DNA from 3 places in the Lentibacillus sp. genome. Region 2 is predicted to be linked to each of the others. Evidence: riboswitches for the same ligand, from Rfam matches in the RefSeq annotation. Region 2 holds a riboswitch; each other region holds the start of a gene.

Region 1 (4,215 bases), on a different contig from region 2:
TCATTTATCATCTGAAACCTGCGAAGTAAAGCTTTGATGCGAAACAAAACTTCTTTTGGCTCAAAAGGCTTTGTAATATAATCGTCTGTTCCTGCAAGAAAAGCCTTTTCTTTGTCTTTCATTTCTCCCTTGGCCGTGATCATCAGGACAGGGATATCATAGTAATTACGGATCTCTTTGCACAGATGATACCCGTCCACATTCGGCATCATAATATCGACAAGCGCAAGATGTACATGATGTTCTTCCAGTCTTTTCAGTGCTTCTTCTCCATCTTGTGCTTCGATTGTTTTATAGTTCTCCTTATGTAAATAAAAACGCAGCAGCTCACGAATATGCGAATCATCATCGACGATAAGAATGGTAATCATGACAGACCTCCTTTGTTAGCAGTTAAGCAAGTATGGATACTTTACTACTGCATAAGGGCAACTTAGGTTTTCTAATATTTATCGTACCATATATAGGGCGCTAAGCTGTCGATAGATCGGTTATGTTCGAAACATCACCTTCTGAAATGGTGCCATGTGATCGGGGATGAATCTTTCTTCAGGGGGAATTAAGGCAAATAGGCCGTTAAGAAGTCTTGCCCATTGCCTTAACCAAGCTGCAGGCAAATTAAATATCGAAGCCATCGAACCTATTATAAACGTGAATCATTTCTTTGGGATAATCAATGAACGGATTACGATTCCCTTGAATTTCATAGATAGCTTGATTACGATGCATTTCATAATGGTCTGGCGGGAACTGCCGGTGCCATTCCTTCAGCAAATCCATATCAATTCTATCTTTATGTGACTGCTCAATTTCATCTGGGTACCTGATCAGAAAATACAACATGGCCCGAGCCGCAGCACCTTTCCCATATTCCGGCTCAAATAGCTCATCTTCTGCTTTGCCGCATGCATCTTCCACCCGTTTGGTGCCAGCCCGTTGTGGGTTATAATCAGCAAAATCATGATAGGGATAATTACTTCGAAGTGAATTGCAGCCAGGATCACAAGTAAATAAATGGTGAATGTCGCCGCGCATTGGCATCCGTTCGTTAAACCACGATTGCGGTACCGCATGTTCACAGTTATACGGAAATTCATCCGCAATCCTGGCAAGTTGATTGAAGCCTGCATGTGATTCCAGTTTATCAATCATATTTTTTCTTTGCAGTGAAGCTTTAAAGTCTTCTTTAATCACAACGTCCGCTGTCCTATTTTCCCCGGAATAAATGTTCATAAGATCCCCGTTAGGCCGAAGATCAACCCATGGATAAACATATTCAGCAGGTTCATATCGCACTTGGTTTGTATGCGTCTTCTTCATAAGATCCTTAAGTGATTGCATGACCTCATCAGCATTCCCGTCAAAATCGATACTTCGATAGTATTGCTCACGTGCCTTTTTATCTTTTTCCTCATCATAATATTCCTTTTTGTCCTTCTGAATTTTCTTCTTCATCTCATGATGCCTGACAAGAGCTGACTGAAGTTGTGCGTGATTGGTTGTTACAGGCAGAAGACTTTCCTTTTGACCGGGGGTTAAGATCATTTCATGACGCCTCCTTTGTAATAGTCGCATAGACTTTTAAAATTAAGAGTATTTTATATACAACACAACTGTGTGTCAAGTAGGTGATGTGCTAACAGCATTGAATAAATGTTAACCTTAAGTAATTGATGGTTGACATTAAAAGCAGAACACCCTATTCTATCAATAAACAAGATACAGGATTAGGAGCTGATTATGTTGACTGAAAGAAGTAATAAACTACGATCACTTATTAACTGCTCTATTTTCGCGGCTGTCACAGCAATTCTGGCTCAGATGGAAATCCCGCTGCCGCTCATCCCAATAAGCGGACAAACATTGGCTGTTGGTATTGCAGCAACTGTTCTCGGAAGCCGTCACGGGGCAATAGCAATGCTTGTTTATACTGCGATAGGGGCTATAGGCCTGCCGGTGTTCGCAGGATTCAGCGGAGGGCCGCAAGTGCTGATAGGGCCTTCTGGCGGATACATATTTGGATTTATTGCAGCAGCCTATTTTACTGGACTTATCCTGGAAAAAACAAAATTCACAATCCCACTGGCCCTTATCGCAAACATTGTTGGAATGATTGTCACCCTGCTTTTTGGCACCCTGCAGTTGAAAATTGTTATGGAGCTGAACTGGAATGCGGCTATTGCAGCAGGTGTATATCCATTTATCGCCGTCGGATTGATAAAAGCTTTCCTGGCAAGCTTGATTGGCATAACCTTAAGGAACCGGTTGCTGCAGGCAAAACTGATTACAGCTTCGGGTAAAGAAGTTGCATAACCCAGTAATCTATAAATTAAAAAAGTCCTTTACAAAACTCACAAAATTATTTATCATGAAGCTACATGAAAACTGCATAACCGATAAGCACTAGGGGGGCTGCCGGAAGCGGCGGCTGAGAGGATATCATATCTGACCCTTTGAACCCGAACTGGATAATACCAGCGTGGGGAAGTGCAGTTCACAGTATGATTAATCAACGTGATCATGATATATGTGTAAACTGCATTCCTTCGGGAGTGCAGTTTTTTTGTGGATTAAATATCAGGGAGGAGAAGAATGATGAGCAATGACAGGTGTGGAACAAGCAGGATCGCAGGGTGCCAGTTCACCCTGTTTCCGATGAGTGACAAGTTCGCCGATATTATTTTGAGGGCACTGGAAGAGGTGGACACATCGATGGTATGGAAAGACACTGATGACGTGAGCACGTGTGTGCGCGGGGATATGGTACATGTTTTTGATGTAACCGAGGCCCTTTTCCTGCACACGGCCAAAACAGGGGAGCATGTTGCGATGAGCGGCACGTTTTCCATTGGCTGTCCGAGGGATACGGATGCGGATTCCTATATGGATGAAGTGGTTATACCGCTGAATGAAACAAAATCAAATGCGGTATCCCAGAAAGCAGGTTGTAAATTTTCCCTTTACCCGATGGGAAGGGAGGACTATATGGATGCAATCTATGAACAGATTGATCTGTCCAAACACCGTAATGTTGAGGTAAGTGCTGTTCATTATGCGACGAGACTGGACGGCGATGTGAAGGATGTTTTCAGGGCGCTGCAACAATCTTTTGACCGTGTGCAGGAGAAGGTATCCCATGTCACCATGACTTTTACCATTTCAGCAAACAGCCCGTCCAACAATGATTAAGGGGGATTTTAATGACGAAGCAATGGAAATTAAAGGAAATTATCCTGATGTCAATTTTAGGCGTTGTCTTTGGGCTTATCTATCTGGTGTTCTTCCTTGTCGGTGAAGGGATCCGCAATATCCTTGCGCCATTCGGCCTAGCACCGTTTGGCTATGAGGTCATTTATGGTATCTGGTTTATTGTCTCGATTATGGCAGCATACATCCTACAGAAGCCCGGGGTTGCGTTTACTGCGGAAGTGATTGCTGGGATCGTTGAGATTCTGGTTGGTTCCCCAGCAGGACCCGGACTGCTTCTTTCCGCTGCCATTCAGGGAGCGGGCGCGGAACTTGTCTTTGCCCTGACAAGATGGCAGGATTACCGGCTGCGGATTCTTATCATGTCCGGTATATCCACCGCCATCATCAGCTTTGCCTGGCATTTGTATTCAGCCGGGATGATTGCCCTGGCACCATGGCTGATCGTCTCAACGCTGATTGTACGGATTATCAGTGCTGCTCTGATCTCGGGTGTTCTCGGCAAATGGCTCAGTGATCAGCTAGCGAAAACCGGTGTACTCCGAGGCTATGCTTTAGGAAAAGAATTGCAGAGGAAGCGGAAATATGAAAGTGCTTAAGGGAACAGAGCAGCCGATAATTGAAGTGCGCAATTTTTCATTTTCCTATGAGGAAATTGATGAACAGCCATTGTTCGATGGCCTCGATTTTACACTGAACCAAAGTGAAGCAACTCTTTTGATGGGAGCAAGCGGATCCGGGAAGAGCAGTCTGGCCCTCTGTCTCAACGGTCTGTATCCGGAAGCAGTGGAAGGGACGTCTTCCGGGGACATCTTTTTTCTCGGAGAAAACATCCGGGAGATTGCAAAAGGAGAACTGACACAGGAAATCGGCATCGTTTTTCAGGATCCGGAAAGTCAGTTTTGCATGATTACGGTAGAAGATGAGCTTGCGTTTACTCTGGAAAATAGAAAGGTTCCCGCTTCCTGCATTCGCGGGAGGATTGAATCAGTGCTGAAAGCTGTCGGG
Region 2 (4,215 bases):
ACGCTGATGATAGTAAGGATAATGAGAAACCAGCCACTTCCCTGAAACATCTCAGTGACAGCTTCCATATCACCTGGTGCTAATTCTGGCTGCTGCTGATTGATTTCCTCTTTTGCCTGGTCCCAAATAGCCTCATTATTGAAAAGCCATACCATAAATCCGCCAACAACAGTAAAAAAACCATAAATGAGTGCACCAATAATCGTTAACACTATTTCGCCTGTCCGGCTCATATAAAGCCCCTCCCATTCCATTTTCATAACTATGCAACACGTTAAAAGAATTATTCAACGTCCGCATTTTTCATCAATTGTATCACAAAATCATCCAATCTTTCCTCAATCAGCTGATTTGTCAGTCCAGTCACCCCAAAAGCCCGCCAGCCCGGGTATACTTCCGGAGGTCCGTCCAAAAAGTTGATCAGCGCGACAACATCCCAATACCGGTTATAACGCTTCCCGGCATAATGCTGATAAGCCATTAAAAATCCATCAGCCGTATCCGGTCCGTACAGCATAGCAAGATTCAGCCGGCAATGACCGATATCAACTCCGCGCGGTCCCTTGCAGGCATTCACCCAATCCACCACACCGCTGACAGCGCTGTCGCTCCAAAGTACATTGGCGGGATGATAGTCCCGATGAATAAAGCAATCTCCCGCATTGGGGGTAGGTCCGCTTACTATATCAAGTGCCTTTTTCCACATCTCCGGAACACCCGACCACGCCGGAATGTTAAACGAATCGATATCATTATAAGGAAAATAATCATATGGAAAACCGGCTGCATCAATTCGGTGTATTTTGACAAGCGTTTTTCCCAGACCATCCACCCACTGTTCCATGTTATCAGGTTTTAACTCCACAGCCCCATCCAGCTTTGTCATGAGAACGGCCGGGACACCGCATTTATCACCGTTCCTATCAAAAGCAATCACATTCGGCGAAGTCACTCCAGTCCCCTCAGCCATTCGTAAACTTGCCGCTTCATGCACAGCCAAATCAGGTTCTTCCGTCAGCCAGTCCTGATTATCAAACCGCCGGATGACATAGTGCCTTACCGTTTGTTCCATTTTTAATGTGATACTATGCAATGTGGACGATGTACTGCCCTTCAGCTGATAAACCGATTGAACAGCTGCAGTTGAATCGACTGAGTTGATGACCCATTGCAGAACATGATCTGGTAGACAATCGCCATACGCAATCATTCAAATTCTTCCCTTCCATCCAAACTAGAAATGTGACCCATTGCGAAATGGGGATCCCTGCTGAAAAAAGAACAATAACTTCATAAGCCATCCTAGCACCTTTCATTCTACCAAAGCCAATTTGGAACTCTAATAATCTCATGACAAATGTCAATCCTTTTGTTACACTTAAGGTGAAGAATTCAATATACCTAACTACTAGGGGTGCCCACGAAACGCGGGCTGAGAGGAAAGGCGTCTGAGCTTTCCGACTCTTACGGACCTGATCTGGCTAATACCAGCGTAGGGAAGTAGTCTGACGAAATTTGATATCAGCTATTTCAAGCCAGGTCCAATCTATGGATCTGGCTTTTTTGGCGGTTAAGAAAAATTACTTTCTTACTGCACAAGGGCCACTTAGGCTTTCTAAATTTTCCTTCTGCCCCTAATGAGAGGAGGGTTGAATTGAACCGGACGCGTTTACTGACAACAATGGCCGTTTTTGTAGCGATTGGAACTCTGGGCGCACAGCTCCTATGGTTCCCGGCAGGTGTTGCCAAGGCCTATCCGGTGCAGCACGCTGTTAACGTTATGGCCGCTGTATCACTCGGTCCCGGTCCAGCCGTTATTATCGCCTTTATGATTGGACTGCTCCGCAATATGCTTGGCTTGGGAACACTGCTGGCATTCCCCGGTGGTATGGTCGGCGCTTACCTGGCTGGTTGTCTTTATCGGCTAACTGACAAAAAAGGTATGGCTGCACTTGGTGAAGCAATAGGCACCGGAGTTTTCGGTTCATTGTTTGCTGTTCCATTTGCGCGTATCCTGTTGGGCAGTTCAGCCGGCGCACTTTTCTTTATGCCGTCGTTTCTTATTAGCAGCATAACAGGTGCATTAATCGGCTGGTTTATCGTTTCAAAGGTGAACCAAACAAATCTACTGGAAAAACACGTATAGGAGGTTTCGACATGAGTCAACTACCCGCAGCCTTAACAATCGCCGGCACCGATCCGAGCGGCGGCGCTGGCATTCAGGCTGACTTGAAGACGTTTCAGGAGTTAAAAACGTATGGCATGTCGGTCATCACTTCTGTTGTTGCTCAAAATACGACAGGCGTCCAGGATGTGCAGCATATATCAGTGCCCATGATTAAGCAGCAATTGGAATCAGTTATTTCCGATATCCCGTTCCAGGCTTTCAAAACCGGCATGTTAGCCAATATCGATTTAATGGATGCCGTGGCTGAAAAGATTCCCGGATTGAATGTTCCTTATATTATGGACCCGGTTATGGTGACCACAAGCGGACATAAATTAATCGCGGAGGATTCCCGCGAGTATTTACGCGAGAATCTGCTGTCATTAGCGACGCTTGTAACACCGAATGTCCCGGAAGCAGAGGTGATTACCGGAGAGTCGATTAAAACACCAGAAGACATGCAGCAGGCTGCCAAGCGGATTGTCGATGAATTCGGTGCAGGGGCCGCTCTTGTGAAAGGCGGTCATATGCAAGGTGAGGCGATTGACTTTTTATACGATGGTGAAAAGATGCATACTTTCTCGACTGAACGAATCGATACGCAAAACACACACGGAACCGGCTGTACCTATTCGGCAGCCATTACTGCCTATGTAAGCCAGGGTTATCAATTGACAGATGCAGTCCAGAAGGGGAAAGACTTTATCACCGCAGCTATAAGCCATTCATTTTCGATCGGGCAAGGAAGCGGCCCGACCAATCAGTGGGCACATCGAATGGAAAGGGTGAGTAAATGAATCAATCAATTATTCATGAAGCACGTGAAGCAACACCACTTATCCATCATCTGACCAATCAGGTGGTCATGAATTTTTCAGCAAACGGTCTGTTATCGTTCGGCGCAGCGCCGGTTATGGCTAAGGCTGAAGAAGAAGCAGCCGATATGGCATACAATGCCGACGGTGTCCTGCTCAATATCGGGACTTTGACTGCTGATGATCTTTCGTCGATGGTCCGTGCAGGTGTCGCCGCAAACGAAAAAGGGATCCCGGTTGTTCTTGATCCTGTGGGTGTTGCCGCAACTCCTTTCCGAAAAACTGCTGTGAAAAATATTCTGGAGCAAGTGAAGCCGACTGTGATCAAAGGAAACGCAGGCGAACTTGCACACCTGGTTGAAATTCCATGGGAAACAAAAGGTGTCGAATCAGTCGGTGACGGCAATGCCGATGAGATTGCCGCTAAAGTGGCCAAAATGTATCAGACTGCTGCTGTTGTCACCGGTAAAACAGATGTTATTTGCATTGAAAATGAAATTTTGCAGAACCATACTGGTCATCCGATTTTAGGCAAAATAACCGGTGCCGGTTGTCTGCTTGGATCCGTATTATCAGCATGCCTGACAACCAACGAATCTATCGGGCAACAGGCAATGACCGCTGCTGCGTTTTATGGGCTCGCCGCAGAACATGCCGCAGAAAGAACTGATGTTAATGGCCCAGGGACATTTCTCCCCCATTTCATCGACGCATTGTCACTTAATCCTGCTGCACTGGAAAGGAAATAGCTTATGTATCTAAGAAAATACTTTATCATGGGAAGTCAGAACTGTGACCGGAAACCCGAGGATATCCTCAAAGAGGCGGCAAAATCCGGCATTACCGCTTTTCAGTTTCGGGAAAAAGGTGAAGGAGCATTAACCGGTGAAAAAAAATTAGCATTGGGGCGCAAACTGCGGGATATTTGCGCTCGTCATAACGTCATGTTTTTCGTGAACGATGATATTGATCTGATTGAACCACTTGAGGCTGATGGTATTCATATCGGACAGGATGACATGCGGCTTGAAAAAGTGCGGGAGATGTTTCCCGATAAGCTAATTGGATTATCTGTGTCAAATCAATCCGACGTCGACAACAGCTCCATTCAGCTGGCTGATTATCTCGGGGCAGGTTCGGTATTTTCAACACCATCCAAGGACGATGCTGGACACGCAGTCGGTATTGAATGGATCAAAACATTGAGACGTCAGTACCCCGATATACCGATTG
Region 3 (4,215 bases), on a different contig from region 2:
GACAGGGTCAGCAGCACCGGATACAGCAGTATTTAATAAAATTCCATCCGCACCGAGTTCCATGGCATAAACGGCATCTTTCGGCGAACCGATTCCCGCATCGACAATGATGGGTACGTTTGACTGTTCAATGATAAAGCTTAAGTTAAGCGGGTTGATAATCCCCTGTCCTGATCCAATAGGTGATGCACCAGGCATAATGGCATGTGCTCCCAATTCTTCCAATTTTCTTGCCAGGACGACATCATCGGATGTATATGGGAGAACGGTGAATCCTTCTTTCAGCAGCTCTTCTGTTGCCTTAAGTGTTTCAACAGGATCTGGGAGCAGTGTTTTCTTATCCCCAATCACTTCGACTTTGATCATGTCACAAAGACCGGATGCATTGGCCAATTTAGCTGTTCGTACAGCTTCTTTTGCGGTGTATGCTCCTGCTGTGTTGGGTAATAAGTCATAGTTTTGTATATCAATTTTTTCCAATAGGTTAGGTTGGGATGGTTCGTAAATATCCATCCGGCGGACAGAAAAGGTTAAAATGTTTGTTTCCGATACAGCAACTGCCTGTTTCTGCATATCGACATTCGGATATTTCCCGGTTCCTAACAGTAAGTGGGATTGAAATGATTTTTCGCCAATAGTCAACATATCAGCCACCTCCTACAAAATGTACAAATTCCAGTTTATCGCCATCCGTCACTTCCCTCGTGGGATGGGATGCCTTATCTATGATTTCACCATTATGTTCGACAATGACCACCGGCCGATCAGTAAAAAAATGAAGAATGACATCAGAAACCGTGCTCACATGTTCCGGTAATTGAACAGTTGATCCATTAATAAGCAGACTCATAGACTTACCTCCTTTTGTATTCGTCGCTGAAGCCCAAAAGTATCATCAACAGACTTGCCTTCGATATAATCAGCCATCAGCAAACCGGTAATGGGCGCTAATAAAATGCCATTTCGAAAATGCCCGGCCGCCAGCCACAACCCATTTATTTGAGGGTGTTCGCCCATATATGGCAATCCATCCCCGGTTTGCGGGCGGTGACCGGTCCAGGCTTTTTCCCATTTGGCATTTTTAAGTTCAGGGACAAGGTGAATGGCATTTGTCATTAGCGAATGCAGTCCATCCAGCCGTACAGACTGATCTAAACTGCAGGTCTTTTGTGTAGCGCCAATAATGAATCTCCCGCCGGACTTCGGTACGATATAGCACGAAGCTGTAAAAATACTCGAAGTAATCAGGTGTTCATTCTGATAGACGGAAAAACATTCGCCTTTTACCGGGTAAAGATCCAATGTCATATTGGTTTTCTCCCAAATCCCTTTACTCCATGCACCTCCCGCTGTGATAACTGTATTGGCAAGGAATGTCCCATTGTTTGTGCTGACCCCGGTAATGCGATTCCTTTCGACCAAAAAATCCTGTACTTCGGTATATTCCAGAATATCTGCGCCTAATCTGACAGCAGACTGAGCCAGTGCTTTTGTTAAAAGGGATGCATTGACTTGCCCGTCGTTTGCCATATAAAGAGCGCCCGTCAAGGAGTCGTTAATGTACGGTTCTTTTTCTTTCACTTGTTTGGGAGACAGCAATGAGGCTTCTTCACCAGATTTCTGCTGACGTTCAAAAGCCTGCTTTAATCGTCTTGATTCCTCTTTCGTTTGGGCTAACCTTATGATCCCACTTTGAATCAGCTCGATATCTATCCCGCTGAGCGATTTAAGTTCTTCCGCTAAATCTGGGAACATGGCTCTGCTTTGATGGGAAAGTGATGAAAGCGGGCTATCACTTTCCATTTCATTTTGTGCACCTAACATTCCCGCTGCTGCTTTGGATGCCTTCTGCCCGATTTCATCTTTTTCGATGATAAGCACGTTATAATCGCGTTTACTTAGTTGAAAGGCAATCGAGCTGCCAATGACACCACCGCCAACTATAATGACATCATACACGTCGTTCACCGCCTTTCTGTAGCGCCGTATTATAGGCTGCTGCCTTTTCCAGAGGCTTATCGGCCAATAATACGCCGGATAATACAGCAATTCCGCTGGCACCTGCTTGCATGACATCCGGTGTGTTTTCCGCAGTAATCCCGCCAATTGCCAGAACAGGTATGTGCACCTGCTGCACGACGTTTCTTAGTTCTTCCAATCCCATAGGCTTCAGATCAGGTTTTGACCGTGTTTCAAATACGTGACCGAAGATTAAATAGTCTGCACCTTGATTGCAGGCATAGATGGCTTCTTCTGCCGAGTGAACAGAACATCCAATATGCAGTTCGGAATAAGAACGGCGGACTGTCGCTGCATCCACGCTGTTATGGGTTAACTGCACGCCTTTTGTGTGCATGATATGAGCAACTGCCGCATGATGGTTGATAATGATTTTATCCAGTGGCACTCCTTTGGCATGAAGCAACCGGATGGCTTGGATCATTTGTTTATCAGTCCACGCTTTTTCCCGCAGATGAATCGCGTCAACAGGGGGAATGACCTGTTCAGTAATGGCTGCTAAGTTTTCCGGTGTCTGCTGTCCGGTTGAGATGATATGAAACGTTCCTGAATTTTCATCACGCTTTTGAACTCGGTCCATTGACACACCTCCCGAAACTCGTTTTAACAACATAAAAAAACCACTTTCCTGATGCAGGGAAAGTGGTTTTGAACGTATCATAAGGTTAATAGATTGGTTGTGTTCCGTTCGTCACTTCCCTTCGCCGGCATCAACCGTATCAGGTTCAAAGGGTCTCAAAGTGCATTGCTTTGATCTCAGCCTTTTTAAAAGGCACCCCTAGTGAATTCATGAATTTAATTGTTGGTTAAATTGTAACATCGATAAAATTATTGTCAATAGTTCAACTTTTCTTTCATTTTTACGTATGGGAAAGTCGTTGTATATTACTGCGGTGGAAAGGGTTTATATGATTGCATGAAGAATCATTCATACAAAGACACGTATGACTGCTGCGATGGCAGCTACTGAACTGATTCCGGAGGCTATAATCCATTTTAATAGTTTAACGTGGTTGGCATGCAGCGTTGCTTCCATTTTCTCATGAAAATTGTTTAATTCCGATTTTGTAATGAGCTCTTTTTCTTTAATCAATTCATCCATTTTTACAATGATATCTTTCGTATCTGCTTTTGATTCCAGTGATTGTTCTAATACTTTCAGCCGGGCTTCTATTTCGTATAATCTTGATTCATAATTATTCCGTTCATGGTTTGAATTCTCAATCGTTACCACTCCTTTCCCTGACGATCCTTCGAGCTTACGTTATTTTATTCGAATAGAAGGTAAAATGGAAAGGCAGTTAGCTGAAAGTGTGCGTATAATTTATGCCGGTGTGTCTTGCCAGCTTTAAAATCAAATTCCAGATGGGTTCCATCATTCATTGTGCCTAAGTTATGTTAGAATTTAACCATATAAATTATTTGCTGAAGAAGCTGCTTCGGGAAGGAATCAAGGGGGAGCCAACTGCAGTTCATCACAAAAGCAATCATGAAGGAAGCGGAAGCACAGTCTATCAATGATAGAGATTTTTACATTAAAGTGTGGTTGAACTATCAAGTGTAAGAACAAGAGTCTAATAATGATTGACTGTTTCATTTACTATTATTGAATATTATAAAGCCACGCTATCGAATGGGGGAGAATGATGATTGAAGTTAAAAGGGGATTACCAAAGCACGTAGAAGGGATTTCCAGGGTCTGTATAGAAGGTAGGCAGGACGCAATTTCAGATATCAAAAGTCAAGAAAATATAAGAAGAAATAATAAAATATTTTATAATCATGATCGTATCAACGGAGAGTTAGAAGAAGCAGAGGGCTGGGACGGTTATTTTGTAGCACTTGACGATGGAACAGTTGTAGGGGCTATTGGCGGAGGTATGAAAGACGATGATAAAAGTGAAGTTTATGTTTTGTATCTAGATCCCCAACGCCGGAGAGAAGGGATAGGCACCCAGCTATTAAACCACTTAACAGATATACAGCGTAATAAGGGTTCTAAGGAACAATGGGTATCTGTGCTTAAAGGAAATGATAAAGGTATTCCTTTTTATGAAGCAAAAGGTTTTCGTTTTATGCGTGAAAAAGAAGCCTATGGTAACGTTGAAGGAGAGAAGTACATTTCTTTGAGATATAGACGGGAAATATAAATCTTGGGGTATATTTAAAAAAGAGGTGCAGCTAAATTTCCGTGGG

What was found. Region 2 has a riboswitch for thiamine pyrophosphate ahead of thiW (energy coupling factor transporter S component ThiW). Riboswitches for the same ligand answer to the same signal wherever they lie in the genome.
Region 1: it holds a riboswitch for thiamine pyrophosphate, as region 2 does, so the genes downstream of both, VK097_RS15090 (YkoF family thiamine/hydroxymethylpyrimidine-binding protein) here and thiW (energy coupling factor transporter S component ThiW) in region 2, are expected to answer to the same signal.
Region 3: it holds a riboswitch for thiamine pyrophosphate, as region 2 does, so the genes downstream of both, VK097_RS08815 (thiamine phosphate synthase) here and thiW (energy coupling factor transporter S component ThiW) in region 2, are expected to answer to the same signal.

The regions. Positions count from the first base shown of each region.
Region 1 covers NZ_DATGTT010000109.1:57,938-62,152, reverse strand. Annotated here, with positions in the region: gene VK097_RS15105 (response regulator transcription factor) at 1-371, opposite strand, end outside; gene VK097_RS15100 (endonuclease I family protein) at 619-1,545, opposite strand; gene VK097_RS15095 (biotin transporter BioY) at 1,744-2,313, shown strand; TPP riboswitch at 2,396-2,503, shown strand; gene VK097_RS15090 (YkoF family thiamine/hydroxymethylpyrimidine-binding protein) at 2,596-3,189, shown strand; gene VK097_RS15085 (ECF transporter S component) at 3,201-3,806, shown strand; gene VK097_RS15080 (ABC transporter ATP-binding protein) at 3,793-4,215, shown strand, end outside.
Region 2 covers NZ_DATGTT010000064.1:1,604-5,818, reverse strand. Annotated here, with positions in the region: gene VK097_RS11295 (DUF4064 domain-containing protein) at 1-233, opposite strand, end outside; gene VK097_RS11290 (phosphotransferase family protein) at 284-1,210, opposite strand; TPP riboswitch at 1,401-1,516, shown strand; gene thiW (energy coupling factor transporter S component ThiW) at 1,655-2,146, shown strand; gene thiD (bifunctional hydroxymethylpyrimidine kinase/phosphomethylpyrimidine kinase) at 2,158-2,964, shown strand; gene thiM (hydroxyethylthiazole kinase) at 2,961-3,731, shown strand; gene thiE (thiamine phosphate synthase) at 3,735-4,215, shown strand, end outside.
Region 3 covers NZ_DATGTT010000051.1:29,077-33,291, reverse strand. Annotated here, with positions in the region: gene VK097_RS08830 (thiazole synthase) at 1-645, opposite strand, end outside; gene thiS (sulfur carrier protein ThiS) at 647-850, opposite strand; gene thiO (glycine oxidase ThiO) at 847-1,959, opposite strand; gene VK097_RS08815 (thiamine phosphate synthase) at 1,952-2,632, opposite strand; TPP riboswitch at 2,699-2,809, opposite strand; gene VK097_RS08810 (hypothetical protein) at 2,948-3,253, opposite strand; gene VK097_RS08805 (GNAT family N-acetyltransferase) at 3,666-4,169, shown strand.